DNA from 2 places in the Streptomyces sp. SJL17-4 genome. Region 1 is predicted to be linked to the other one. Evidence: riboswitches for the same ligand, from Rfam matches in the RefSeq annotation. Region 1 holds a riboswitch; the other holds the start of a gene.
The links. A riboswitch is a leader RNA that binds a small molecule or an ion and turns the genes downstream of it on or off. The one in region 1 is predicted to bind S-adenosylmethionine.

Region 1 (14,189 bases):
TTCGCGCCCTCGGCGGCCAGCACCTCCGCGCGGGCCGGGGTGCGGTTCCAGACGGTCAGCGGGTGACCGGCGGCGAGCCAGGTCCGGGCGAGCGCGGTCCCCATGGCGCCGAGGCCGAGGAGGGTGAGCGGGGTCTTCTGCGTCAGGTTCGCTGTCATGACCACAAGACTGCTCCGAGGCTCTGACCTGCTCAAGTACCCACTTGGAAGTGGGTGGTTACCCTGAGGTGAGCGAACAGGTCAGAAGGGTGGGGCACATGGCGACGCTGAACCGGCCCGGAGCCGAGGACGGGCACGTCTGCGGCATCGACACCGCGATGGAGATCATCGGCGGCAAGTGGAAGGTGCTCATCCTCTGGGCGCTGCACCAGCGGCCGAACTGCCGCTTCGGCGAGCTGCGCCGAAGCATCCCGGGCATCACCGAGAAGGTCCTCGCCTCCCACCTGCGAGAACTGGAGGCGGACGGCATCGTGGACCGCGTCTCCTACGAGGAGGTCCCGCCGCGCGTCGAGTACGCCCTCACGAAGGACGGCATCCGCCTCAACGATGCCCTGGAACCGCTGGCGGCCTGGGGCGGCGAACGCCGGGAGCGGACGGAGGCGTCCTAGGAGACCAAGCCCGCACCTTCGGGAAAGCCCGTCGTGACCTCGGCCCACGACAGCCCGCCGAAGCGGCGGGAAGGCCGGACGGGCGTCCGTCACGTGTGCACGGGAACCATCCACCCGCCTCGGCCACGCTTCCCTTTGATGCCCCGACCTCGGCCCACGGCGGCCGGTGGATGCCCAGGGCGAGGGTGGGGCACCCCCGAGGAACGGAGCGCAGCGAGTACCGCAGGGGCTCCCGCGCGGCGGGTGCCCTTTCCCTATTAAGACGAGCTGACCGCGACAAGCCCCTGACCTGCACGAAGGGCCGAGCTGTGTTGCAGGTATGGAGATCGATTATTCAAAATTGCATAGAAGGGCCTAGTGGTCGCTTGGGTTATGCGAAAATGAATGCACAGTGAAGGTCTTAGGTGAGGCCATCCAGCTCTGGATGGCCTCATTTAGTCACGGAGGTACCCTGTGCGTGCGGCCCGACGAGTGACCAAGATCGAGACGCTCAACCGGACCACTGGCGAGGTGCAGGACCTCACTGTGCACTCGTCGGTCGGCGCCGCGCACGGGCTCTGGTTCCGGGGAGGTGGGTTCACGACGATGGGATACGACGCGCACAACGCTCTCGCCGAGGCGGACCTCAGTGGGGCGTCCTACAGGCTGTTCCACAAGATGTGTGCCCTTCAGAACCGCAAGGACCATGGTCTGGTCCGTGTGGAGACCCAGGTCAAGTTCGCCGAGCAGGTGGGCATGTCCCAGTCGACCGTTTCGCGGGCTCTTCGGCAGCTCGCCGAGGCCGGGTTCATCTACCCGGACGGCCGTGACTGGCGTATCCGGCCCGACTTCGTGTTCAACGGCAACGGGGCCGCCCAGGGGCAGGCCATCCAGAACATTCCTGCGGGCACCCCTGACCCGTACGCGCCGAAGGCCACCGAGCTGACTGTCATCGACGGCGGCAAGGACGGCGAGGCCTGAGGCCTCGGAGATCCTCGGGGGCGACTGCTCTGCACTCGTCGATCCGGAACGGGAGTGACGCTCAGCCCTCCCGCAGCGCCTCCAGCTGGTTCAGGAACCAGCGCTGTGGGGGCAGTGCCGTCGCCGCTGTCGCGAGGCGCTTCGTGCGGTCGGCGCGTTCGGGCGCCGGCATCGTCAGGGCCGTGTGGAGGGCGGCGGCCGTCTCCGAGACGTCGAAGGGGTTCACCGTCAGGGCGTCCTGCCGTAGTTCCCGGTACGCGCCCGCGCCCGTCGACAGGACCAGGGCGCAGCCCGCCTCCGAGACCACCGGTATCTCCTTCGCGACCAGGTTCATGCCGTCGCGCACCGGGTTCACCAGGGCCACGTCCGCCAGGCGGTAGGCGGCCAGCGAGCGGGCGAAGTCGTCCTCCACGGAGACGATCACCGGCTGCCAGTCCTCCGTGCCGAACTCCGCGTTGATCTCGGCGGCCAGGTCCGCCACCGCCGCCGTGTACGCGCGGTACGACTCCAGGTCCTGCCGGGACGGGTACGCCGAGGCCAGGTGGACCACCCGGTCGCGCCACTCCGGGTGGACGGTGAGCAGCTCCCGGTAGGCGAGGAGGCCGCGGAGGATGTTCTTGGAGAGTTCGGTGCGGTCGACGCGCACGATGGTCCTGCGGTCGCCGACCTCGGCCCGGAGCGCGACGAGCTTCTCGTCGACCTCGGGCCGGTGGGCGAGCGAGCGCAGCTCGTCGCCGTCCACGCCCAGCGGGTACGCCCTGACCCGGGTCCGGCCCTTCCCGACGCCGTAGCGGCGCCACTCCACCCCGTGCCAGGGGTCGCCGCTCGGCCAGACGCCCTGGGCCATGCCCGTGGAGTCGTCGAGCTGAGAGCAGCAGCCGATGAAGAACGACGCCCATCCCCAGGTGTGGAAGCCCAGCTCGTCCGCGCCGAGCATGCCCCACAGCAGCTCCTCGACGATGTCGTCCGGCACCATCCGCAGGTACTCGGAGGACGCCCACGGCGTGTGCGTGAAGTGGCCGATCCGCAGGTCGGGGCGGAGCTCGCGGAGCATTCCGGGGACCAGCGCCAGGTGGTAGTCCTGGACCAGGACCGCCGCGCCCTCGGCCGCCTCCGCCGCCAGAGCCTCGGCGAAGGCCCGGTTGTAGGCGCGGTACGACTCCCAGCGGCGCCGGAACTCCGCGTCGAAGACCGGCTCGCGGGGGATGTCGTACAGATGGTGGTGGAGGAACCACAGCACCGAGTTCGCGATGCCGTTGTACGCGTCGGCGTACACCTCCGGGTCGATGTCCAGCATCCGGACGCCCGGCTCGCCGATTCCGCGCCGGACGGCCTCCCGGTCGCCCTCGCCGAGCGCCGCGCACACCCACAGGCTGTCCTGCGAGGAGACGGCGCTCAGCCCGGAGACCAGTCCGCCGCCGCCCCTGCGGGCGTCGAGCGAATCGTCCTCGCCGAGCACGTACGAGACAGGGCCCCGGTTGGATGCCACGAGCACAGATGCCATGGGGCGAACCTAGCCCGTCCCGTAAACGCTCAAACGTACGTATACGAGACGGGCGTATCCGGCCACCGTGAGTGAGCGGCGATCAGTTCTCGCGGCGCCGTGCCGCCGCCGGGTCAGGTCTCTCGGCGTCCGCGCATCGCCGCCTTCGCCACGACGCCCGTCGCCGCGAGGGCGAGTCCCAGGGCGCCGAGGAGCCACAGACGCTCGCCGTTGCCGCCGGTCTCGGCCATCGAGCCGCCGCCGTTCCCGTGCGGTCCCGGGGCCGGGGCCGGGGGCTCCGGAAGGGTCGGGAAGGTCGGGGAGGGCGGCTCGGACGGCGCCGGGGGTGTGGGGGTGGGGTCCGTCGGCGTCGGGGTCGGATCCACCGGGGTGGGGGAGGGGTCCGTCGGCGTCGGCGTCGGCGTCGGCGTCGGCTTCGGCGTCGGCTTCGGCTTTTCGAGTTCTGGGGTCACCCCGCAGGCCGGGTCCGCGCTGCCGTCTCCGCAGTTGGAGCGGGGGGTCTCCACCTTCACGCTGTTGCGGAGCCTCCCGTCGCCCGTCGGCGGGTTCTTGATCTTCACCGAGTAGGTGACGGTCGCCGTCTTCCCGGCCGGGATGGTCCCCACGTACCCGATCTTCGGTGCCGTGTACGTCGCCCTGCCCAGGTCCGTCTTCACGTCGCCGTTGTAGTCGGCGTCGTCGAGGTTCCCGGTCAGGTCGTCGCTGAACGTGGCGTTCGGGTAGTCGAGCGTGCTGATGTTCTTCGCGGTGATCTTGTAGGTGAGCGTGTCGCCCGGCTTCACCGTGCGCGGGCTCGCCGTCTTGGTGATCTCCAGGTCGGGGACCGGGACGGAGAAGGCGAGTCCGGACGGCACGTAGGTGTCGCCGTTCGTGGCGAAGGTCAGGTCCGCCGAGGTCGCGCCCTGCGGGACGGCCCCGTCCGGGATGTCGAAGGCCTTGGCGTCGATGCTCAGGTTGTTCACCAGCTTGGGATCGACGGCGCCGTCGTCCTCGCTGATGAAGAAGTTGTCGGTGTTCCCCGTGTGGGACTCGGTGACGTTCTTGCCGTCGACGAGGAACTTGTCACCCGGGGTGTTCCAGTCGCCCTCGTACGCGGTGACGCTCGCCCGTGCCGTGCCGCCGCTCCGGTAGAAGCCGTCCACGGTGATCGTGGTCGCGGGGGAGGTCGAGCGCTGGAGGACGTGCCCGCCGTACACGTGGACGTTGCGGCGCTCGGGGGCCTTCACCGGGTCCGGGCCGGGGAACTTGTGGACCACAGTCAGCGACCAACCCGCCACGCAGCCCTTGCCGTTGGGCGCCCAGATGTTGCCGACCGCCACCTGCGCGTCCGTCCCCGACGTGCCCGCGAAGGCGGCCGTCACGTCCGACTCGCCCGTGTAGTAGTGCGGGCCGTTGGTGTCGGCCGGGTCGGCGACCATGCTGTCGATCGACACCGGAGTCGCGGCGCCCGCGCCCACCTTGATCACCGGGGCGGTCGTCGTGGGGTCGCCGGGCGAGCGCTCGACATCCGCGCCGGAGATGTCGCAGCGCTTCAGCTGCGCCCCGCTCGGCCCCTTGTACGTGCCGTCGTTGCCGCCCCAGAAGAGCCGGGCGTACGCCACCTCCGCGCCCGCCGGGATCTTCACATGGCCGGTGCTGGAGCCGTAGTCGCCTCCGGTGCCGCCCGTGTCGATCCGCCGCATCACGAAGGTGTTGTTGTTGTCCGTGCCCTGGCCGCTCGCCGAGGTCGCACAGCGGGCGGCCAGGTCGGCGGGGGCGGTCGGGCAGCCCATGACCGTGTTGCCGATGGTCGTGAAGTCGCCGTACAGCGACTCGTCGTACCGCTTGCCGAAGGGCTCGACCACGTCCGCCGCGGCCGGGCCCGCCGCGGTGAACACGAGCGAGCCGGCCGCCAGTCCGGCCGCCGTGACGGCCGCGAGCCCCCTGCCCAGGTGATGTTGTCTGAAGCGCATAAAAGGGCAATGTAGGCAAAACAGATCATCATCGGGCGTTACGCCACGCGGTCGGTTCGGGCGGCCGGGCCCCGTGGTCGGTTCGGGCGGTCAGGCCACGCGGCGGCGCGCGTACTCCACGATGTCGGCCATCGGCGGCCGCTCCTCCGTGTCCACCGCGTACGTCCGCGGCTCGAAGCCCTTCTCGCCCCGCTCGAACTGCGTCAGCCGCGGCCGCACCAGATGCCCCCGCGACAACCGCAGCTGCGCCGTCCGGTAGATCGCCGCCGCCATCCGGCCCAGCGCGAGACCGTCCTGGTGCCGGTGCTTGCGCACCCCCACGTCCACCTGCGCGAGCGCGTCCAGGCCCACCGTGTGCAGGGCGTCCACGAGCAGGCCGAGCTCCACCCCGTAACCGACCGGGAAGGGGAGCCGTTCGAGGAGGGAGCGACGCGCCGCGTACTCGCCGCCCAGCGGCTGTACGAAACCGGCCAGCTGCGGCCAGTGCAGATTGAGGAGCGGGCGGGCCACGAGCTCCGTCACCCGGCCCCCTTGACCAGGAGTGTCTCCGAACGGGCGGTCGTACATCGCCTTTACGAAGTCCACGTCCGGGTCGGTCAGCAGCGGGCCCACGATCCCCGACACGAAGTCCGCCGAGAAGTCCCGCAGGTCCGCGTCGATGAAGCACACGACGTCCCCGGTGGTCACCATCAGCGACCGCCACAGGACCTCGCCCTTGCCCGGCACGGCCGGTATCCGGGGGAGTATCGCGTCCCGTGCGACCACCCGCGCCCCGGCGGCCGCCGCCACCTCCGCCGTACGGTCCGTGGAGCCCGAGTCGATCACCACCAGCTCGTCGACGAGCGGCACCGCCTCCGTCATCAGCTCGCGCCGGATCACCGCGACGATGTCACCCACCGTCGCCTCCTCGTTCAGCGCCGGCAGGACGACGCTGACCTTCGTGTTCCGCTTGGCGGCGAGGATCCGCTCCAACGGCCGGTCCGCCACGGACCAGGACCGCCGGTCCAGCCAGCGCTCCACCTCTTCCAGCACGTGATCTCCATCTCGCGGTTCGGACGGCCGGTCCAAGCGTCCGGGCCTTCGGTTACAGTCTTGAACAACGCGGATGCCCGATGCACGTCGGGGTGCCGCCCGCGCCGGAGCGCAGGAACGAAAGTTCACCGCGCTTCACAATCGAATACCGCTCATCCAGAGGGGCAGAGGGAAACGGCCCGTTGAAGCCCCGGCAACCCTCCAGTCGGTTACTCGTCCTCCAGCGAGGCTCCCGGCTAGGGAAGGTGCCAAATCCGTCTCATGGCGAAAAATTCGTCATGGGAAAGATGAGGAGAAAGGGCCTCGCCTCCATGGCTGTACAGACTGTTACCCCCGCCACTTCGGTCGACCTCGGTCCCGCGTCCGGGCTTTCCTGTCGCGAATGCGGTGAATTCTTCCCGCTCGGCCCGATCTTCGCCTGCGAACTCTGTTTCGGACCGCTCGAAGTCGCGTACGACCTCCCCACCGGTGACCCCGAGGCACTGCGCAAGCAGATCGAGGCCGGCCCCGCCAACATCTGGCGCTACGCCCCGCTGCTGCCCGTCCCCGCCGACGTCGCCGACAAGCCGAACCTGAACCCGGGCTGGACCAAGCTCGTCCAGGCCGACAACCTCGCCCGCGAGATCGGCGTCGCCCCCGGCAAGCTCTTCGTCAAGGACGACTCCGGCAACCCGACCCACTCCTTCAAGGACCGGGTCGTCGCCCAGGCCATCGAGGCCGCCCGCGCCTTCGGCTTCACCACCCTCTCCTGCTCCTCCACGGGCAACCTGGCCGGCGCCGTCGGCGCCGCCGCCGCCCGCGCCGGCTTCCGCTCCTGTGTGTTCATCCCGCACGACCTGGAGCAGGGCAAGGTCGTCATGGCCGGGGTCTACGGCGGTGACCTCGTCGCCATCGAGGGCAACTACGACGACGTCAACCGCTTCTGCTCCGAGCTCATCGGCGACCCGCTGGGCGAGGGCTGGGGCTTCGTCAACGTCAACCTCCGCCCGTACTACGGCGAGGGCTCGAAGACGCTGGCGTACGAGATCTGCGAACAGCTCGGCTGGGTCATCCCCGACCAGCTCGTCATCCCGATCGCCTCCGGCTCCCAGCTCACGAAGATCGACAAGGGTCTCCAGGAGCTCATCAAGCTGGGCCTCGTCGAGGACAAGCCGTACAAGATCTTCGGCGCCCAGGCCGAGGGCTGCTCCCCGGTGTCGGTGGCCTTCAAGGCCGGCCACGACGTCGTACGGCCCCAGAAGCCGAACACGATCGCCAAGTCGCTGGCGATCGGCAACCCGGCCGACGGCCCGTACGTCCTCGACATCGCCCGCCGGACGGGTGGCGCGGTGGAGGACGTCGACGACGAGCAGGTCGTGGACGCGATCAAGCTCCTCGCGCAGACCGAGGGCATCTTCGCCGAGACCGCGGGCGGCGTGACCGTCGGCGTCGCGAAGAAGCTCGTCGAGAACGGGCTGATCGACCCGAACCTCACCACCGTCGTCCTCAACACCGGCGACGGCCTCAAGACCCTGGACGCGGTGGCCGACACCTCTCAGGCGACCGTCACCATCCGCCCGAGCCTGGACGCGTTCCGCGACGCCGGCCTGGCCCACTGAAGACCGCTGGACCGCTGAAAGGTTACGAAGACATGGCCGTGAACGTCCGCATCCCCACCATCCTCCGCACCTACACGGGCGGTCGGTCCGAGGTCCAGGCCGAGGGCACGACCCTCGCCGAGGTCATCGCGGACCTGGAGAAGAACCACACGGGCATCGCCGCCCGCGTCCTGGACGACCAGGGCAAGCTGCGCCGCTTCGTCAACGTCTACGTGAACGACGACGACGTGCGCTTCGAGCAGGGCCTGGAGACGGCCACCCCGGCCGGCGCCGGCGTCTCGATCATCCCGGCCGTCGCCGGAGGCTGACCCGTATCGCTTGTCCCGTCTTTCTTGAATTGCCCCTTCCGCGCCATAAAGCGGAAGGGGCAATTCTGCATGGTTGAGCGCGGTAGAGTTGGGGAAGTCCCCTCCGCTGCCCATGCCGGGCGCATATGAGAATGCGTCCCCGCACGACAAGAAGCAGCCAAAGTGCGTGCGCGTTGTGTACCTTCTGCACGCTTTGCCGGGCCCGACTTGCCCCGTAATTCAAGGGATTCTCCCCAATTCGCCTTTCCGTGGCGCCCAGAATTCTCGCTCGATTGACCTGTTGCAGAGGGCAGTTGGGCAGATACATTCAGCCGCGGTCGACGCGTTCCGGCGCAGGGTCTGACCCGGGTTCCGCGAAGTGCGGGTCCCGCGCAAGGGCCAGTAATAGGGGAGTTAGGCATGGCTCAGGGCACCGTCAAGTGGTTCAACGCGGAGAAGGGCTACGGCTTCATCGCGGTCGACGGTGGTGCGGATGTTTTCGTCCACTACAGCGCGATCCAGATGGATGGCTACCGCAGCCTCGAAGAGGGACAGCGAGTCGAGTTCGAGATCTCGCAGGGCCAGAAGGGTCCGCAGGCGGACATGGTCAAGCTCGCCGTCTGAGCGCGGCGCGATCGGCCACCGACGCAACGCCGTCGAGGGGCCCGCATCCCTGAGGGGAAGCGGGCCCCTCACGCGTTCCCGGACCCTCGTCCGTACGTCCCGATCGTCGAGAGTCGCTTGCCCCCTCCCGTCGCCCGACCACCGCCCCTCATCGACGTTCCTTCGGAACGGCTTGCACTCTCATAGGGCGAGTGCTAATCATTGGCGTTAGCACTCGGCAGGTGAGAGTGCTACGAGGATCGGGCAGACGAGGCCGCCGGCCGGGTGGGGCAAGGAACCACGCGGAGTTGCGGAGGCCGTCCGTCGCGGGCGTCGGCGCGGTCCTGGAGCGTTATCCACCCCATGTCCGGGAGGACCACTTCACATGGCCAAGATCATCGCGTTCGACGAGGAGGCCCGGCGCGGTCTCGAGCGCGGCATGAACCAGCTCGCTGACGCCGTCAAGGTCACCCTCGGCCCCAAGGGTCGCAACGTCGTCCTCGAGAAGAAGTGGGGCGCCCCCACGATCACCAACGATGGTGTCTCCATCGCCAAGGAGATCGAGCTCGAGGACCCGTACGAGAAGATCGGCGCCGAGCTGGTCAAGGAAGTCGCCAAGAAGACGGACGACGTCGCCGGCGACGGTACGACCACCGCCACCGTTCTCGCCCAGGCGCTCGTCCGCGAGGGCCTGCGCAACGTGGCCGCCGGTGCCAACCCGATGGCCCTCAAGCGTGGTATCGAGAAGGCCGTCGAGGCCGTCTCCGGCGCCCTGCTCGAGCAGGCGAAGGATGTCGAGACCAAGGAGCAGATCGCTTCCACGGCCTCCATCTCCGCCGCCGACACCCAGATCGGCGAGCTCATCGCCGAGGCGATGGACAAGGTCGGCAAGGAAGGCGTCATCACCGTCGAGGAGTCCCAGACCTTCGGTCTGGAGCTGGAGCTCACCGAGGGTATGCGCTTCGACAAGGGCTACATCTCGGCGTACTTCGCCACCGACATGGAGCGCATGGAGTCGTCGCTCGACGACCCGTACCTCCTCATCGTCAACTCCAAGATCTCCTCGGTGAAGGACCTGCTCCCGCTCCTGGAGAAGGTCATGCAGTCGGGCAAGCCGCTGCTGATCATCGCCGAGGACGTCGAGGGCGAGGCCCTGTCGACCCTGGTCGTCAACAAGATCCGCGGCACCTTCAAGTCCGTCGCGGTCAAGGCCCCGGGCTTCGGCGACCGTCGCAAGGCCATGCTGAACGACATCGCCATCCTCACCGGCGGCACGGTCATCTCCGAGGAGGTCGGCCTGAAGCTGGAGAACGCGGGCCTCGACCTGCTGGGCCGCGCCCGCAAGGTCGTCATCACCAAGGACGAGACCACCATCGTCGACGGTGCCGGTGACAGCGAGCAGGTCGCCGGTCGCGTGAACCAGATCCGCGCCGAGATCGAGAACAGCGACTCGGACTACGACCGCGAGAAGCTCCAGGAGCGCCTCGCGAAGCTGGCCGGCGGCGTGGCCGTCATCAAGGCCGGTGCCGCGACCGAGGTCGAGCTCAAGGAGCGCAAGCACCGCATCGAGGACGCCGTTCGCAACGCGAAGGCGGCCGTCGAGGAGGGCATCGTCGCCGGTGGCGGCGTGGCCCTGCTCCAGGCTTCCTCGGTCTTCGAGAAGCTCGAGGCGGACCTGGCGGGCGACGAGGCCACCGGTGCCAACATCGTCAAGCTGGCGCTTGAGGCCCCGCTGAAGCAGATCGCGGTCAACGCCGGCCTCGAGGGCGGCGTCGTGGCGGAGAAGGTCCGCAACCTGCCCGTCGGCCACGGCCTGAACGCCGCGACCAACGAGTACGTCGACCTCATCGCCGAGGGCATCATCGACCCGGCGAAGGTCACGCGCTCCGCGCTGCAGAACGCCGCGTCGATCGCCGCGCTGTTCCTCACCACCGAGGCCGTCATCGCCGACAAGCCGGAGAAGGCGTCCGCGCCGGCCGGCGGCGGCATGCCGGGCGGTGACATGGACTTCTGATCCTTCGGGATCGGTGGTTCATCGCGGAACGCGGAACGCGGGACGCAAGAACGGACCGAGGGCGGCACCCCCACCAGGGGGTGCCGCCCTCGGGCGTTTCACAGCGGTCGATCAGCCGGTAGGTCGGCCGGTCGACCAGCCGACCAGCCGGTCAGCCGGTCAGTAGATCAGCGCACGTCGAGGTAGTCGGCCCAGGAGAACGGCGACGTGAAGTGCGTGGCGTCGCCGTAGTACCGGAGACGCCAGGTCCCGTCCACGGTCGCCTTCGCCCTGAGCGAGATCCTGCCGTTGGCGGCCGGGCGGCCGGTGGCGACCTGACGCCAGGTCGTCGAACCCTTCGCCTGGAACTGCAGGGCCACGGACCCGCTCCCGAACGTCCGCCAGGCGCGGTTCGTGTAGTGCTGGAGCGTGCCCGTCATGGTGACGTACGCGCCCTTGCGGACCGGCTCGGGACCGGCGTTCGCTCCGGTGATCCGGGTCTCGGTGCGGACGAGGCGGAAGGTGTTGCTCACGGCCTCGGCGAGGACGTCCGTCGCCGGGTGCCGCAGCCGGTACCAGCCGCCGCGGCTGCCGGCCCTGACGACGGTGTCGTAGTAGTCGTCCGCCTTGGCGGAGCCGATCTGCCGCCAGCCGGTCCGGCCGTCGGCCGAGACCTCCAGGAGGAGCGGCTGCGCGCTGACGGAGGCCTCGGGGTCGTAGGTGGCGCGCAGCTTCCCGGTCGCCGTCACCTTCGCGTCGGCCGACAGTGTGCGGGAGCGGAGGAGGACCCGTGCCTCCTGCGGCATCGCGAGCCGGCCGCCCACCGTGGCGGTGCCGAAGCTCTGGTACGGGTCGACCGGGGCGGCCGCCCAGCCGTCGATGCGCAGCCCGGGGAGGGACGGGATCCGTGTGGTGAACCGGCCGTCGGCGTCGGTCGTGACGACCTTGGCGAACGTGGGGTGGAGGTAGCTGCCCGAGGTCGGGCCGATCCGGAGCTGCTGGCCGGCCAGGGGCGCGCCGCCGTTCTTCGGGTCGGTCATCCGGCCGGTGACGGTGGCCTGCTGTCCGGGGAGGACCCGTACGCGGTCGGTGGTGGCCTTCACGGTCACGGTGTGCGGGCGCCAGGTGTAGAGGGTGCGGGTCCAGACGGCGCTGCCGTGGACCTCGTCGCTGTCCTCGGTGTAGGCGACCCGGAACTCGTCGCCCGGCCTGACGTCCGTGTACGCCTCGCCGGTGAAGGCGCCCGTCCCGTCGGTGACGGGGGACTGGACCGGGCTCGCCGGGGGTGTCGTCCGCTGGACGTCGATCGTCCGGCCGGTGATCGGCACGATGTCGCCGGAGCCGGGCTGGACACCGGTCAGGGTGCCGCTGGGGACCGTGGTGCGGTCGTCCCAGCCGGGGGCGGAGAAGGCGAACTCCAGCTGCGGCCTGAGCGTGAAGTCGAGGACGCCGGCGTCGGTGCGGGTGCGGGTGTTGCCGCGCGAGTCGGTGGCCGTGATGTCGATGGCGTACCGGCCGAGGGTGGGCATCGTGCCGCCGTCCTCGGTCAGCTTCAGCGGCGCCTGGCCCAGGCCGAAGCGGCCCTTGTCCCACTCGTACGCGGGGAGCGAGGGGATCTCGACGACGGTGTCGCCCTTGCGGAGCGTCGCGGAGACCTTGGTGATGGTGACACCGGGGGTGTCGGTCCAGGCGGACACGCCGAAGATGCCGCGCTGGTGGCTCTCGGTGACGGCGGGGCCGATGCCGAGGGGGGAGGGGGTGGGGGTGTCGGCGGCGGCCGGGGCCGGGGTGGCGAGGGCGCCGCCCGTGCCGAGGAGGACCGCGGCGAGGGCCGTGGCGAGGGTTCTCGGCACTGCGGTGGTGAGGGTTCTCGGCACGGCCGTGGTGAGGCGTCTCGGCACGGCCGTGGCGAGCGGGGCGGCGGTGGTCCGCCGGAGGTCAGCGCGCATCGATGTACTTCGCCTTCGTCTCGCTGTAGAAGTAGCCGTTCGCGGACTGCTTCACCAACGCCCAGGAACCGTCGCCGTAGTTGGTGGCGCGGAAGCTGAACTTTCCGTTGCTGCCGGTGGTGACGTTCCGGGTCACCCAGTACCACTGGGTGTCGCCCTTGGGCTTGAACACGAGCGTGACCTTGGCGCCCTTGAGGGGCTTCCAGACGCCGCCGGTCCGCTGCTGGAGGGTGCCGGAGACAGTCATCTTGGCGTCCACGTACGGCCGGGAGGGCGTGATGGCGAAAGCGGAGAACCGGGTCGGGACGCGGCCGAGCCGGACGCTGCCGGTGGTCCTGGCGACCATGTGGTCGTTCTCGGCGTGGTGCAGCCGGTAGAGCGCGTTGACGTAGCCGCCGGACGAGACGTCGAACGGGCAGTAGCCGGCGGTGCCGCCGCTCGCCCTGGCGCCGGAGAGGTTCCGCCACGTGCGGCCGTTGTCCAGGGAGGCCTGGAGGGTGACGGTCTGCTCCCCGCACCACGCCTGGGTCGTCATCCGGCCGGTGCCGCGGACCCGGCCGTACTCGTCGAGGGTGATGCGCCAGTTGGTGAACGAGAAGGGCTGGGGGACGGCGATGTTCCCCTCGTCGTACGCGCGGGACTGGTAGTACACCGACGGCGCGAGGGAGGTGAACACCTGCGTCGCGTGCGTGGCGCGCGCCCCGTACGAGAAGGTGCCGTTCGCCGCCGAGACGCCGCTGCCCATGCGCCCGTGGACCGCCAGGTCGAAGGACGGCTTCTGGCTGGTGGTGATGAGCGGCGCGCCCGCGTACGGCTTCCAGCCGTCCGGGGTCAGCCGCTCGACGCGGCCGGCGACGGTGACGTTCGTGTGCTGCGCGACGCGGTACTTGTTCAGCTTGGCCGCGATCCGGTACGTGGTCTTCTCGACGCCGACCTCGGGGACGGGCGCGGCGGCGGCGGGCACGGTGTCGGCGACCGGGGTGACGACGGTCGCGGTGCCGCGGTTGATCGCGGCGTTCGGGGTGAACGGCAGCGAGAAGGCGCCGTCGGCGCCGGTGGTCGCCGTGCCCGTCAGCTCCTTCCAGGTGTCGGAGACGGTGCTGAGGCTGACCTTGACCCTGGTGCCGGCACGGGCGGGCGTCACGGTGCCGGTGACCGGGTCCCAGGTCGTGGCCTTGCCGGAGAGGACGACCGTCCGGGCGGTGAGGCTGGTGGTCTTCCGGTCGAAGGAGAGCTGCGAGACGCCGGTGTGCAGCTTGTGGGCGTACGTGCCGCCGGTCCACCTCTGGACGGTGCCGCCGGGCAGCCGGTACTCGACGCGGACCGGATAGCTGCCGTACGGGGTGCCCTCGGGCAGCCGCAGCGCGGTGTCGGTGACGTAGCCGTAGGGCCGGCCGGTGTCCGTGTTCCCGTCCTGCCAGCTCAGGGCGTCGGTCGAGGCGAGGGCGGCGGCGTCGGGCGCGGTGGAGGCCAGGACACTGACCTGGATCCACAGCGGGCGGCCGGCGATCTGGACGCCGAACTTGGCGTCGTCGGTGGTGAAGGTGGCGGACACGTCGGCCGCGTAGGCGGTCGGGGCGTGGACGAGGGCGGGCACGGTGACGCCCGCCGAGAGAACGAAAACGGCAGCGGCACGCACGAGGGCGTGCGGAAGCCGGCGCGTAGTGCGCGGCAAAGGGGACCCCCCACAGGTCTGAAGTCGGC
Region 2 (14,189 bases), 2.3 Mb from region 1:
AGGCCGCCGCCGCCACGATCGCCGGCAGGTTCTCGAAGCCGGGCGCCCGGCCCGACTCCCGCTCGTCCGACGGGCCTTGCGGCGCGAACCGCACCCCCTTCCGTACGGCGAGCAGCCCCACCCCCGCCGGCCCGCCCCACTTGTGCGCGCTCGCCGCGAGCAGCGACCAGCCGCCCTCCACCGGCCCCCAGCCCAGCGACTGCGCCGCGTCCACGAGCAGTGGCACGCCCGCCGCCCGGCAGGCCTCGGCCACCTCCGCCACCGGCTGCTCGGTCCCCACCTCGTGGTTGGCCGACTGGAGGCACGCCAGGGCGGCCGTGCCCGAGTCCCCGGAGCCGAGCGCGGCCGCGAAGACGCCCGCGTCCACCGCCCCCGTCCGCCCCACCGGCACCTCCGTCACCACGGAGCCCGCCGCCGCGTGGGTCTCGGCCGCGTGGAGTACAGAGGAGTGTTCGACCGCGGAGACCACGAGCCGGTTTCCGACACGCCGACGCCCCGCGAGGGATCCCGAGATTCCCGCGTGAACCGCGCGTGTCCCCGAAGGAGTGAATACGAGCTCGTCGGGGCGGCAGCCCACGGCCTCCGCCATGGCCTCCCGCGCGGCGTCGAGCAGCAGCCTCGCGCGCCGCCCCTCCCGGTACAGCCGGGCCGGATCGGCCCAGCCCTCGTCGAGGGAGGCGAGCAGCGCCTGGCGGGCGACGGGATGCAACGGTGCGGCGGACGCGGCGTCGAAGTACGGCATCCGCCCACGGTAGGGCCTGAGCGCGAGCGGCCCCCGCCTCACCCAGCCGAGACGGTGGCGCGCCCGTGGCCGACGGATCCGCGGCCGACCGATCCGTGGCCGCCGGCCCGTGGGGCCGTGGCCGGTCTGGGGGCAGTCCCCGGCCGCTCCATGGCCGGTCCCCGGCCGGTCCGTGGGGCCCGTGACCGCTCCATGGCTGGTCCGTGGCCGGTCCGTGGCGCGCCTTGGCCCGCCCGGGGGAGTCCGTCCCAAGCCCTCGACGCGCCCGCAGCGAGCCCTCGGCGCGTTCACACCCTGACCCCGGCATGGCCGCAGGGAGCCCCCGGCGCCGTTCCGCACCGCGACCCCCGCGAAGTCCGCAGCTCGCCTGCGACACCCCCGGCGGCCCCCGGCACCTCCCCACCACCCCCGCCGCCTCCCCAGCACGTCCCACCACCCCCGCCGCCCACCCCGCCCCGCCCGTCGTGAGCCCCCGTCAGAACCCCCTCGCCATACCCCGGCAGACCGCCGAACGGACGCGTCCGACCCCCCTCCGGAACCCAGGAGTCCACCCCTTCGGGGACTCGGACGGCGCGTTGGGCACCCTCCCCGCGCGACCCCAAATAGCGTCCAGTAGGGTTTGGTCCGCATAAACATCCAAACCCCTGCCCGCGGCCGGGGCGGCGACCGACCAGCGAGACGGACGGCCGTGGCCGACCAACGCGGGCCGAGACTCTCGGGAAGGCGCTACGTGAGTCCCAACGGCTCCGACCGCTCGTCGCGGCGCCCGATGCGGCGGAAGCTGCCGCAGGTGCTGACTGCGGGCCTGATCCTGGCGACAGCCACCGGCTGCTCGTACAACTGGGAAGACTTCCCCCGCCTTGGTATGCCCACCCCCGTCACGGAAGAGGCTCCCCGGATCCTCTCCCTGTGGCAGGGCTCGTGGGCGGCCGCGCTCATCACCGGAATCCTGGTGTGGGGCCTGATCCTCTGGGCCACCATCTTCCACCGGCGCAGCCGGACCAAGGTCGAGGTACCTCCGCAGACCCGTTACAACATGCCCATCGAGGCGCTGTACACGGTCACCCCGCTCATCATCGTCTCGGTGCTCTTCTACTTCACCGCGCGCGACGAGTCGAAGCTCCTCGAGCTCTCCCCGAAGCCGGCCCACACGGTCAACGTGGTCGGCTACCAGTGGAGCTGGGGCTTCAACTACGTCGAGAACGTGCCCGGTGTGAAGGGCGACGCCAAGACGGACAAGAACCTCGCGGCCATTCCGGACAAGTTCCTGGACCAGTTCCCGGACAACGCCGGCGGTGTCTACGACGCCGGTATCCCCGGTGACCGCAACCCGCAGACCGGCAACCCGGGCCCGACCCTGTGGCTGCCGAAGGGCGAGAAGGTCCGGTTCGTCCTGACCTCCCGTGACGTCATCCACTCCTTCTGGGTGGTCCCCTTCCTCATGAAGCAGGACGTCATCCCGGGTCACACCAACTCCTTCGAGGTCACCCCGACGCAGGAAGGCACCTTCCTCGGCAAGTGCGCCGAGCTGTGCGGTGTCGACCACTCCCGGATGCTCTTCAACGTCAAGGTGGTCTCCCCGGAGCGCTACCAGCAGCACCTGAAGGAGCTGGCCGAGAAGGGGCAGACCGGCTACATCCCGTCTGGCATCGAGCAGACGGACCCGGCCAGGAATGCGGAGAAGAACCAACTGTGAGCATCCACAACGAAACCCAGGGTGCCGCCGCAGCTGAGGACTCGTACGAGAACGAGCTGCCCGTACGGCGAAAGCAGCCCGGCAATGTCGTGATCAAGTGGCTGACCACCACCGACCACAAGACGATCGGCACGCTCTACCTGGTCACGTCGTTCGTCTTCTTCTGCATCGGCGGACTCATGGCGCTCTTCATGCGCGCCGAGCTGGCCCGTCCGGGTACGCAGATCATGTCGAACGAGCAGTTCAACCAGGCGTTCACGATGCACGGCACGATCATGCTGCTGATGTTCGCGACGCCGCTGTTCGCCGGATTCGCCAACTGGATCATGCCGCTGCAGATCGGCGCGCCCGACGTGGCGTTCCCGCGGCTGAACATGTTCGCGTACTGGCTGTACCTCTTCGGCTCGATCATCGCGGTGGCCGGCTTCCTCACCCCGCAGGGTGCGGCGGACTTCGGCTGGTTCGCCTACTCCCCGCTGTCGGACGCCGTCCGCTCGCCGGGTGTCGGCGCCGACATGTGGATCATGGGTCTGGCCTTCTCCGGCTTCGGCACGATCCTCGGCTCGGTCAACTTCATCACCACGATCATCTGTATGCGCGCTCCGGGCATGACGATGTTCCGCATGCCGATCTTCACCTGGAACGTGCTGCTGACCGGTGTTCTGGTCCTGCTCGCCTTCCCGGTCCTCGCGGCCGCGCTGTTCGCCCTGGAGGCGGACCGCAAGTTCGGTGCGCACATCTTCGACGCGGCCAACGGTGGAGCGCTGCTCTGGCAGCACCTCTTCTGGTTCTTCGGCCACCCGGAGGTGTACATCATCGCGCTGCCGTTCTTCGGCATCATCTCCGAGGTCATCCCGGTCTTCAGCCGCAAGCCGATGTTCGGCTACATCGGTCTGGTGGCCGCGACCATCGCGATCGCCGGTCTCTCCGTGACCGTGTGGGCGCACCACATGTATGTCACCGGTGGCGTGCTCCTACCGTTCTTCTCCTTCATGACGTTCCTCATCGCCGTACCAACAGGCGTGAAGTTCTTCAACTGGATCGGAACGATGTGGAAGGGCTCACTGTCCTTCGAGACACCGATGCTCTGGACGATCGGCTTCCTGATCACCTTCACCTTCGGTGGTCTGACCGGCGTCATCCTGGCCTCGCCGCCGATGGACTTCCACGTCTCCGACTCGTACTTCGTCGTCGCGCACTTCCACTACGTCGTCTTCGGCACCGTGGTCTTCGCGATGTTCGCCGGGTTCCACTTCTGGTGGCCGAAGTTCACGGGCAAGATGCTGGACGAGCGGCTCGGCAAGATGACCTTCTGGACGCTGTTCATCGGCTTCCACGGCACCTTCCTCGTGCAGCACTGGCTCGGTGCCGAGGGCATGCCGCGTCGTTACGCGGACTACCTCGACGCCGACGGCTTCACCGCGCTGAACACGATCTCGACGATCTCCTCCTTCCTGCTCGGTCTGTCGATCCTGCCGTTCTTCTACAACGTCTGGAAGACCGCCAAGTACGGCAAGAAGATCGAGGTCGACGACCCGTGGGGCTACGGCCGTTCGCTCGAATGGGCGACGTCCTGCCCGCCGCCGCGGCACAACTTCCTCACCCTGCCGCGGATCCGTTCGGAATCCCCGGCGTTCGATCTGCACCACCCTGAGATCGCGGCTCTCGACCAGCTCGAGAACAAGGGGCACGCGGCCGAGGCCCTCGTGGGCGGCAAGGAGGCCGGCAAGTGAAGATCCAGGGCAAGATGTTCATCTGGCTGAGCGTCTTCATCCTTGCCATGGCCGTCCTGTACGGCGTCTGGTCGAAGGAGCCGGTCGGCACCACGGCGCTGTTCCTGGCGTTCGGCCTGTCCATCATGATCGGCTACTACCTGGCCTTCACGGCCAAGCGTGTCGACGCGATGGCGCAGGACGACAAGGAGGCCGACGTCGCGGACGAGGCCGGTGAAGTGGGCTTCTTCGCCCCGCACAGCTGGCAGCCGCTGTCGCTGGCCATCGGTGGCGGACTCGCCTTCCTCGCCATCGCCATGGGCTGGTGGCTGCTGTACTTCTCGTTCCCGCTGATCCTGGTCGGCCTCTTCGGCTGGGTCTTCGAGTTCTACCGCGGCGAGAACCAGAACCAGTAGCGGTACCCCGCTCCGCACCGGAGCACCCGAGGGGCCCGGACACTTCGTCACCGAAGTGCCCGGGCCCCTCTTTTGCAGCACTCGGGCGCGCTGGGAGCGAGGATTGTCCTTAGCGTGAAGTCATGAACGACACGCCGCGCATTCGGACTGTTCTGAGCTGCACCCTTCTGGCCGTCGCCGTCACCGCGGGCGCCACGGCATGTGCCGGCTCCGACGGCCATCCGCTGTCGGCGAGGGCGTATGACGCCGCGGACCAGCTCGCGGTCAGCGCCCCCGCGGACGGCGCCAAGGCGGACCCCGAGAAGCCCCTGGAGGTCACCGCCAAGGGTGAGGACGGCCGGATCACCGACGTCACCGCCATCGACGCCTCGGGCCACCACCTCGCGGGCGAACTCACCGCGGACGGGCGGCGGTGGCGCTCCACGGCGGCCCTGGCGGCCGGGGCGCGCTACACGGTCCGCGTCGCCACCGAGGACGAGGACGGCGCTCCAGGCGCCCGTACGTTCACTTTCGAGACGGCCCCGGCCAAACGGGCCCTGACCGCGACCTTCGGCCCGGAGGCGGGCACGTACGGCGTCGGACAGCCCATCACGGCGGACCTCAGCCTCCCCGTCAAGGACCGCAAGGCCCGCGCCGTCGTCGAACGGGCGCTCAAGGTCCGCTCCACGCCGTCCGTCGAGGGCGCCTGGTACTGGGTGGAGGACAAGAAGCTGCACTTCCGCCCGAAGGAGTACTGGCCGGCCGGCACGCGGATCACGGTCACCGGCAACCTGGACGGCCTCAAGGTCGGCGACAAGCTCTACGGCGGCGCGTCCAAGCCGCTGAAGCTCACCATCGGCGACCGGATCGAGGCCGTCGCGGACGCCGGGTCGCACTACATGACCGTGCGGCGCAACGGAGAAGTGATCAATACCATTCCGGTGACCACCGGCAAACCCGGCTTCTCCACCCGAAACGGCATCAAAGTGGTGCTCGGCAAGGAGTACTACGTCCGGATGCGGGGCACCAGCATCGGCATCTCGGAGGGCAGCTCCGAGTCGTACGACCTGCCGGTCTACTACGCCACCCGGGTCACCTGGAGCGGCGAGTACGTACACGCCGCGCCCTGGTCGGTCGGCTCACAGGGCGTGGCGAACGTCAGCCACGGCTGTGTCGGCATGTCGACGGGGAACGCGGCCTGGTTCTACGAGACCGTCCGCCCCGGCGACATCGTCAGGACCGTCAACAGCTACGGCGACACGATGGACACCTTCGGCAACGGCTTCGGCGACTGGAACATGCCGTGGGCCAAGTGGCGCGAGGGCAGCGCCCTGGTGGAGGCCACCGGCAACCCGGTGACCCCCACGGAGAGAGCCCGCCTCAGGCCCCTCCCTCTCTAGGGCTCGGTTCGCCTCGTGCGGTGACTAGGCGTCGATCGACAGGCGCGAGCGCAGCAGGGAGGCCAGGGACGCCGCGAACTCGACCGGTTCCACCGGAAGGGTGACCGCGGCGTCCGCGCGGCTCCAGGTGGCCAGCCAGGCGTCCTGCGGGCGGCCGATGAGAAGCAGCACCGGCGGGCAGTGGAAGACCTCGTCCTTGATCTGCCGGCAGACACCCATGCCACCCGCGGGGACCGCCTCGCCGTCCAGGACGCAGACGTCGATGCCGCCCTCGTCCAGGTGCTTCAGCACCGCCGGCAGCGTCGCGCACTCCACGAACTCGATCGGGGGGACGTCCGACGCGGGCCTGCGCCCGGCCGCCAGCCGTACCTGCTCGCGGGTGTTCGCGTCGTCGCTGTAGACCAGGACCGTGGCACTCGACTGCATCGTTCCTCCGGCTGGGAAGGCGGGTGGGTCGTCGTCGACCGATGCGCGGATGCTACTCCGGTCCACACCCCGTCAACACCCGTTCAACACCTGTTCGAAGGGCGCCAGGGGGGCCTCGCACTGGGCCGTTCGGGCTGGACACACCCCTCTGACACTCCGAACGGCACCCCCCGGAGTGAGGGCGGGATAAGCGACCGACATAATGTCGGTCGTGGCGACAGTAACGACAGTAGAAACAGGGCACGCGCACCCGTCGGTCAATCGACCGAACCTCACCAGCGTCGGAACCATCATCTGGTTGAGCTCCGAGCTGATGTTCTTCGCGGCCCTCTTCGCGATGTACTTCACCCTGCGATCCGTGATGGGTGCCGAGTTCTGGACGGAAAAGGCCGAGGCCTTGAACTTCCCGTTCTCGGCCACCAACACCACGATCCTGGTGCTCTCCTCACTCACCTGCCAGCTCGGCGTCTTCGCCGCCGAGCGGGGCGACGTGAAGAAGCTCCGGTCGTGGTTCATCATCACGTTCGTGATGGGTGCGATCTTCATCGGCGGACAGGTCTTCGAGTACACCGAGCTGGTGAAGCACGAGGGCCTCTCGCTCTCGTCGGACCCGTACGGCTCCGTGTTCTACCTGACCACCGGCTTCCACGGCCTGCACGTGACGGGCGGTCTCATCGCCTTCCTGCTGGTCCTCGGCCGGACGTACGCCGCCAAGAGGTTCACTCACGAGCAGGCAACCGCCGCCATCGTCGTGTCCTACTACTGGCACTTCGTCGATGTCGTCTGGATCGGCCTCTTCGCCACGATCTACATGATCAAGTAGTCGGCGCCGCCGACACGGCGGACCGAGACATCCAGCAAGCATCGACGCAGAAGATCCTGACACCGGGGTAATCCGTGAAAAAGCTCTCCGCACGACGACGCCATCCGCTGGCGGCGGTCGTCGTCCTACTTCTCGCGCTGGCGGCCACTGGGGGGCTGTACGCCGCGTTCGCGCCCGCGGGCACGGCGAAGGCCGATGAAACCGCCCAGTCCCTCGCCATCGAGGAGGGGAAGAAGCTCTACTCCGTCGGCTGCGCCAGCTGCCACGGAACCGGCGGTCAGGGCACCACTGACGGCCCCTCCCTCGTCGGCGTCGGTTCGGCCGCCGTCGACTTCCAGGTCGGCACGGGCCGCATGCCGGCCCAGCAGCCGGGCGCCCAGGTCCCGAAGAAGAAGGTCATCTACACGCAGGCTGACATCGATCAGCTCGCGGCGTACGTCGCCTCTCTCGGTGCCGGTCCGATCACGCCGACCGAGAGCCAGTACAGCCCTGACGGTGCCGACATCGCCAAGGGTGGCGAGCTCTTCCGCACCAACTGTGCCCAGTGCCACAACTTCACCGGTGAAGGTGGCGCGCTGACCTACGGCAAGTACGCCCCGAACCTCGAAGGCGTGAGCCCGAAGCACCTCTTCGAGGCCATGCAGACCGGCCCGCAGAACATGCCCTCCTTCCCGGACACGACGATGCCCGAGAAGGAGAAGAAGGACATCATCGCGTACGTCCAGGCCGTCAACGGCGAGAAGGCCGACAGCCCGGGCGGTCTCTCGCTCGGTGGCCTCGGCCCCGTCAGTGAGGGCCTGTTCGCCTGGATCTTCGGTCTGGGTGCGCTGATCGCAGTTGCCATCTGGGTCGCGGCCCACACCGCTAAGGCCAAGAAGTCATGAGTAGCCAAGAGATTCCAGAAGAGACCCTGCCGGCAGGGCAGGACACCGCGCACGGCGCGGTGAAGGTCGCCGACGACCCGTTCGCCGACCCGGGCCTCCCGCCCCACAAGCCCCGCATCCAGGACATCGACGAGCGGGCCGCACGCCGGTCCGAGCGCGCGGTGGCGTTCATGTTCACGCTGTCGATGCTGGCCACCGTCGGCTTCATCGCCTCGTACGTGATCTTCCCGGTCGACAAGATCGTGTACATCTGGCCCTTCGGCCGGGTGTCCGCGCTCAACTTCGCACTGGGCTGGACCCTGGGTCTGGCGCTCTTCTTCATCGGCGCGGGCGCGGTCCACTGGGCCCGCACCCTGATGTCCGATGTCGAGATCGCGGACGAGCGTCACCCGATCGCGGCCGACGCCGAGACCAAGGCGAAGGTCATGTCGGACTTCGCGGCCGGTGCCGCCGAGTCGGGCATGGGCCGCCGCAAGCTCATCCGCAACACGATGTTCGGCGCGCTGTCGCTCGTTCCGCTCTCCGGAATCGTGCTGCTGCGTGACATGGGCCCGCTGCCCGAGAAGAAGCTCCGGACCACCATGTGGGCCAAGGGGCTTCAGCTCATCAACATGAACACGCACGAGCCGCTTCGTCCCGAGGACGTCGCGGTCGGTTCGCTGACCTTCGCGATGCCCGAGGGCCTCTCGGAGCACGACCACCACTTCCAGGTGGAGATCGCCAAGGCCGCCCTGATGATCGTCCGGATCCAGCCGGAGGACATCAAGGACAAGCGCGAGCTCGAGTGGTCGCACGAGGGCATCGTCGCCTTCTCGAAGATCTGCACCCACGTGGGCTGCCCGATCTCCCTGTACGAGCAGCAGACGCACCACGTCCTCTGCCCGTGCCACCAGTCCACCTTCGACCTCTCCGACGGCGCCCGCGTCATCTTCGGCCCGGCCGGTCACGCCCTCCCGCAGCTGCGGATCGGCGTGAACGACAAGGGCTTCCTGGAGGCGCTCGGCGACTTCGACGAGCCCGTCGGTCCTTCCTTCTGGGAGCGCGGATGAGCACCGTGACCGATACGAAGAAAGCGCCCGCCGGTGAGCGGGTCGCCGACTGGGCCGACGGACGCCTGGGGATCTACACGCTGGCCAAGGCCAACATGCGGAAGATCTTCCCGGACCACTGGTCCTTCATGCTCGGCGAGATCTGCCTCTACAGCTTCCTCATCATCATCCTGACGGGCGTCTATCTGACGATGTTCTTCCACCCGTCGATGAACGAGGTGGAGTACGTCGGACCGTACGTCCCGCTCCAGGGACAGCTGATGTCCGAGGCGTTCAACTCGACGATGCACATCTCGTTCGAGGTCCGCGGTGGTCTGCTCATCCGGCAGATCCACCACTGGGCGGCGCTGATCTTCCTCGCCGGCATGTTCGTGCACATGATGCGCGTGTTCTTCACGGGCGCGTTCCGCAAGCCGCGTGAGATCAACTGGCTGTTCGGCTTCCTGCTGTTCTTCCTGGGCATGTTCACCGGCTTCACCGGTTACTCGCTCCCGGACGACCTGCTCTCCGGCACCGGTGTCCGCTTCATGCAGGGCGCGATCCTGTCCGTGCCGGTCGTCGGCACGTACCTGTCGATGTTCCTGTTCGGCGGGGAGTTCCCCGGCGGCGACTTCGTGGCCCGGTTCTACTCGGCCCACGTCCTGCTGCTGCCCGGCATCATGCTCGGCCTCGTGGTGGCCCACCTCATCCTGGTGTTCTTCCACAAGCACACGCAGTTCGAGGGCCCCGGCCGTACGAACAAGAACGTCGTGGGCATGCCGCTGCTGCCGGTCTACATGGCCAAGGCCGGAGGCTTCTTCTTCCTGGTCTTCGGTGTCATCGCGGTCATCTCGGCGATCGCCTCGATCAACCCGATCTGGGCGCTCGGCCCGTACCGGCCGGACCAGGTGTCCACCGGCGCCCAGCCCGACTGGTACATGGGCTTCGCCGAGGGTCTGATCCGTGTCATGCCGGGCTGGGAGATCAACCTCTGGGGCCACACGCTGGTCCTGGGCGTGATGATCCCGCTGGCGATCTTCCCGGCGGTCCTCGCGGCGATCGCGGTCTACCCGTTCATCGAGTCGTGGATCACCGGCGACAAGCGCGAGCACCACATCGCGCAGCGCCCGCGCAACGCTCCGACGCGCACCGGCTTCGGTGTCGCCTGGATCACCGCGTACATGATCATGCTCGTGGGTGGTGGAAACGACCTCTGGGCGACCCACTTCCACCTGTCGCTCAACTCGATCACCTGGTTCGTGCGGATCTTCTTCTTCGTCGGCCCGGTCATCGCGTTCATCGTCACCAAGCGGATCTGCCTCGGCCTCCAGCGCCGCGACAAGGACAAGGTGCTGCACGGTCGCGAGTCCGGCATCATCAAGCGCCTGCCGCACGGTGAGTTCGTCGAGATCCACGAGCCGCTCAGCCAGGGCGAGCTGCACCGCCTCACCGCGCACGAGCAGTACGACGCGGCGGAGCTTCCGCCGGCCGTCGACGAGAACGGCGTGGAGCGCAAGATCGGGCGCATGGAGAAGCTCCGGGTCAAGCTCAACAAGGGCTACTACGGCGACGACAGCCAGATCGCCAAGCCCACGGTCGAGGAGTACAAGGAGATCCAGAGCGGCCACGGCCACCACTGATCATCTGAACTCCTGACTTTCGACAAGTCGCCACGGTGAGAGCCCCGTCCATTCGTTGGACGGGGCTCTTTGCCGTCCCCGGGGGTCGATAGGGTGGAGCCCTAGCCGTTACGGACTGACCAGGAGCTGCCATGAGCGCTGCGACCCCCGCTGGAGGACCTACGTCGGCGGGCCGCTCCTGGCCCGTCGTCCTGGAAGGTCTGCTGACCGGCCGCGACCAGAGCGCCGAGGACACCGCCTGGGCGATGGACCGGATCCTGCGCGGCGAGGCCACCGACGCCCAGATCGCCGGCTTCGCGGTCGCCCTGCGCGCCAAGGGCGAGACGGTCGACGAGATCACCGGCCTCGTCCGCACCATGTACGAGCACGCGAACACGATCGAGGTGCCCGGCCCGTCCGTCGACATCGTCGGCACCGGCGGCGACGGCGCCAAGACCGTCAACATCTCCACCATGTCCGCGATCGTCGTCGCCGGCACCGGCGCGAAGGTCGTCAAGCACGGCAACCGGGCCGCGTCCTCCGCCTCCGGCGCCTCCGACGTCCTGGAGAAGCTCGGCGTCAACCTCCAGCTGACCCCGCGGCGGGTCGCCGAGGTCGCCGAGGAGGCCGGGATCACCTTCTGCTTCGCGGTGAAGTTCCACCCCGCGCTGCGTCATGTCGCCGCCGCCCGCAAGGAACTCGGCATCCGGACCACCTTCAACTTCCTCGGTCCGCTCACCAACCCGGCCCGGGTCAAGGCCCAGGCCACCGGTGTCGCCGATGCCCGGATGGCGCCGATCATGGCCGGGGTGCTCGCCGAGCGCGGCTCCTCCGCCCTCGTCTTCCGCGGCGACGACGGGCTGGACGAGTTGACCACCACCGCCACCTCGCGGGTCTGGGTGGTCCGCGACGGCGCGGTGCGGGAGGAGGCCTTCGACCCCCGGGACGTCGGCATCGACCTCGTACCGGTGGAGGCCCTGCGCGGTGCGGACGCCTCGTACAACGCCGATGTCGCCCGCCGACTGCTCGCGGGGGAGACCGGTCCGGTACGGGACGCGGTGCTGCTCAACTCGGCGGCGGCGCTGACCGCGCTCACGCCGGGCGAGGGCACCCTGGCGGAGCAGATCCGGGCCGGCATGGAGAAGGCCGCCGAGGCGATCGACTCCGGCGAGGCCCGCCGGGCCCTGGAACGCTGGATCGCCGCCAGCAACGCGTGACGGTCGTCCCGACACATGACCCCGGTCCACCATGCGGACCGGGGTCTTGCACTTCGTCGATCATGTGGCAGGATGCTCTACAGGTCACGAGTGACAGCGTTTTGGCCCCGGCTTGCTGTCCGGCAACCCTCCGTCCGTGGCGGGGTGCCCCGGGTGATGACCAGGCCGTAGGCAGCGAGGTCTACGGCAAGCGCGGACCCCTCGAACACCAGGGGTCCTGGTCTCTCGAGGAGCTTTTTCCGTGAGCAAGCGAATGCGATAGGGCGAGTACGCCCCTTCTTCACCCTCGGATCATCGGATCAGGGTCACTTCCGCGTACCCCGTGTACCTCTGAGTTTCCCCCGTGCACCCGTCACCCGTGCACCCGTGTCTTCCGAGGCATCACCCGTACCCCGCCGTGTCCGGCCGCGTACGGGATCACCGAAGCCATTCCGCACCGCCCGCCGGGAGATACCGCCATGTCCGCACGCCCTGCCGCCCCCACCACCGCTGTCGCCGAGTCCGCCGTCGCCGAGGCCGCCGACCCCTGCTGCGCCGCCCCGCTCCCCGTGCTCGGCCGGGACGTCACCGTCCCGCTCGTCACCGGCGGCGAGGTGACCTACGCGGCGCTCGACTACGCGGCCAGCGCGCCGGCCCTCCAGCGGGTCTGGGACGACGTCGCCGCCTACGCCCCCTACTACGGCAGCGTCCACCGCGGCGCCGGGTACCTCTCCCAGCTCTCCACCGACCTCTTCGAGAACAGCCGCGCCACCGTCGCCGAGTTCCTCGACTGCCGCCCCGGCGACCAGGTCGTCTTCACCCGCTCCACCACCGACTCCCTCAACCTGCTCGCCGCCACCCTCCCGGCCGACTGCCAGGTCTTCGTCTTCGAGACCGAGCACCACGCCTCGCTCCTCCCGTGGCGGGACGCCCGGGTCACCTACCTCAACGCCCCGCGCACCCCCGAGCAGGCCGTCGCGACCCTGGAGCGCGCCCTCGCCGACCGCGACCCTTACGGCCCCGCGCTGGTCTGCGTCACCGGCGCCTCCAACGTCACCGGTGAGCTGTGGCCCGTGAAGGAGCTCGCCGCCGCCGCGCACGCGCACGGCGCCCGGATCGTGCTCGACGCCGCCCAGCTCGCGCCCCACCACCCGGTCTCCGTCCAGGAGCTCGACGTGGACTGGATCGCCTTCTCCGGGCACAAGCTGTACGCGCCCTTCGGCTCCGGCGTCCTCGCCGGCCGCGCCGACTGGCTGCAGGACTCCGAGCCCTACCTCGCGGGCGGCGGCGCCTCCCGCAAGGTGGCCCGTCGGGCCGACGGTGGTGTGGACGTGGAGTGGCACACCACCGCGGCCCGGCACGAGGCCGGCTCCCCGAACGTCATCGGCGTCTACTCCATCGCCTCCGCCTGCAAGGCGCTCACCGAGGCGGGCTTCGACCAGCTGGTCGCCCGCGAGCAGCACCTGATCGACACGGTCCGCGCGGGCCTCGTCGAGGTGCCCGAGGTCAAGGTGCTCTCGCTGTTCGGCGACGAGGCGCCCCGCGTCGGCGTCATCTCCTTCGTCGTGGAGGGCTGGAACAGCTCCCACTTCGCCGCCGCGCTCTCCGCCGAGTACGGCATCGGCGTCCGTGACGGTCTCTTCTGCGCCCACCCGCTGGTCCGCACGCTGCTCGGCAGCGACCCGCAGGACCCGGGCGAGTGCGGCGCCCCCGAGGCTGCCCCCGGCGAGAGGTCGCTCAACGCCATCCGGGTGAGCTTCGGCGCGGGGACGCCGGACGAGCACGTGGAGCGGTTCGTCGGCGCCGTGAAGGAACTCGTCCGCGACGGCGCGCAGTGGAACTACCGTACCGAGGACGGCCGCTGCGTCCCGGACCGCGGCTGAGCACTCACTCGTACGGGTGAAGGGGGCCTCCCGGTCGGGAAGCCCCCTTCATCCTTGCCGTGAACGAGTCTCAGGACTCCAGACCGATGGCGAAGGCCGCCTCCAGATCGTGCTGGGAGTACGTACGGAAGGCGACATGCGTGTCCGTGGCCTCGACGCCCGGGATCTTGCTGATGCTGCCGGGGATCACGTCCGCCAGGTCGTCGTGACGGGGCACGCGGACCATGGCGATGAGGTCGTAGGTGCCGGTCACCGAGAAGACCTCGCTGACGCTGTCGAGCGCGGCGATCGACTCGGCGATCTCGGGGATGCGGTCCACGCTGGTCTTGATGAGCACGATCGCGGTGATCACGGCTGGCTTTCTCCCTCGGTCGCCGCGGTTTGG

Region 2: linked by a shared signal. The riboswitch ahead of N5875_RS28160 (aminotransferase class V-fold PLP-dependent enzyme) and the one ahead of thrC (threonine synthase) in region 1 are both predicted to bind S-adenosylmethionine.

Annotation. Positions count from the first base shown of each region.
Region 1 is NZ_CP104578.1:3,962,252-3,976,440, reverse strand. It holds gene N5875_RS17635 (NAD(P)-binding domain-containing protein) at 1-158, opposite strand, end outside; gene N5875_RS17630 (helix-turn-helix domain-containing protein) at 257-607, shown strand; gene N5875_RS17625 (helix-turn-helix domain-containing protein) at 1,079-1,567, shown strand; gene N5875_RS17620 (trehalose-6-phosphate synthase) at 1,629-3,071, opposite strand; gene N5875_RS17615 (hypothetical protein) at 3,185-5,023, opposite strand; gene N5875_RS17610 (glucosyl-3-phosphoglycerate synthase) at 5,114-6,055, opposite strand; SAM riboswitch class I at 6,205-6,349, shown strand; gene thrC (threonine synthase) at 6,343-7,653, shown strand; gene N5875_RS17600 (MoaD/ThiS family protein) at 7,686-7,961, shown strand; gene N5875_RS17595 (cold-shock protein) at 8,361-8,564, shown strand; gene groL (chaperonin GroEL) at 8,929-10,557, shown strand; gene N5875_RS17585 (hypothetical protein) at 10,725-12,485, opposite strand; gene N5875_RS17580 (hypothetical protein) at 12,475-14,124, opposite strand.
Region 2 is NZ_CP104578.1:6,255,346-6,269,534, forward strand. It holds gene N5875_RS28105 (aminotransferase class V-fold PLP-dependent enzyme) at 1-742, opposite strand, end outside; gene coxB (cytochrome c oxidase subunit II) at 1,473-2,438, shown strand; gene ctaD (cytochrome c oxidase subunit I) at 2,435-4,171, shown strand; gene N5875_RS28120 (cytochrome c oxidase subunit 4) at 4,168-4,566, shown strand; gene N5875_RS28125 (Ig-like domain-containing protein) at 4,689-5,945, shown strand; gene N5875_RS28130 (hypothetical protein) at 5,970-6,371, opposite strand; gene N5875_RS28135 (heme-copper oxidase subunit III) at 6,574-7,194, shown strand; gene N5875_RS28140 (c-type cytochrome) at 7,269-8,078, shown strand; gene N5875_RS28145 (Rieske 2Fe-2S domain-containing protein) at 8,075-9,127, shown strand; gene N5875_RS28150 (cytochrome bc complex cytochrome b subunit) at 9,124-10,746, shown strand; gene trpD (anthranilate phosphoribosyltransferase) at 10,878-11,942, shown strand; SAM riboswitch class IV at 12,025-12,141, shown strand; gene N5875_RS28160 (aminotransferase class V-fold PLP-dependent enzyme) at 12,401-13,804, shown strand; gene N5875_RS28165 (Lrp/AsnC ligand binding domain-containing protein) at 13,875-14,156, opposite strand; gene N5875_RS28170 (rhomboid family intramembrane serine protease) at 14,153-14,189, opposite strand, start outside.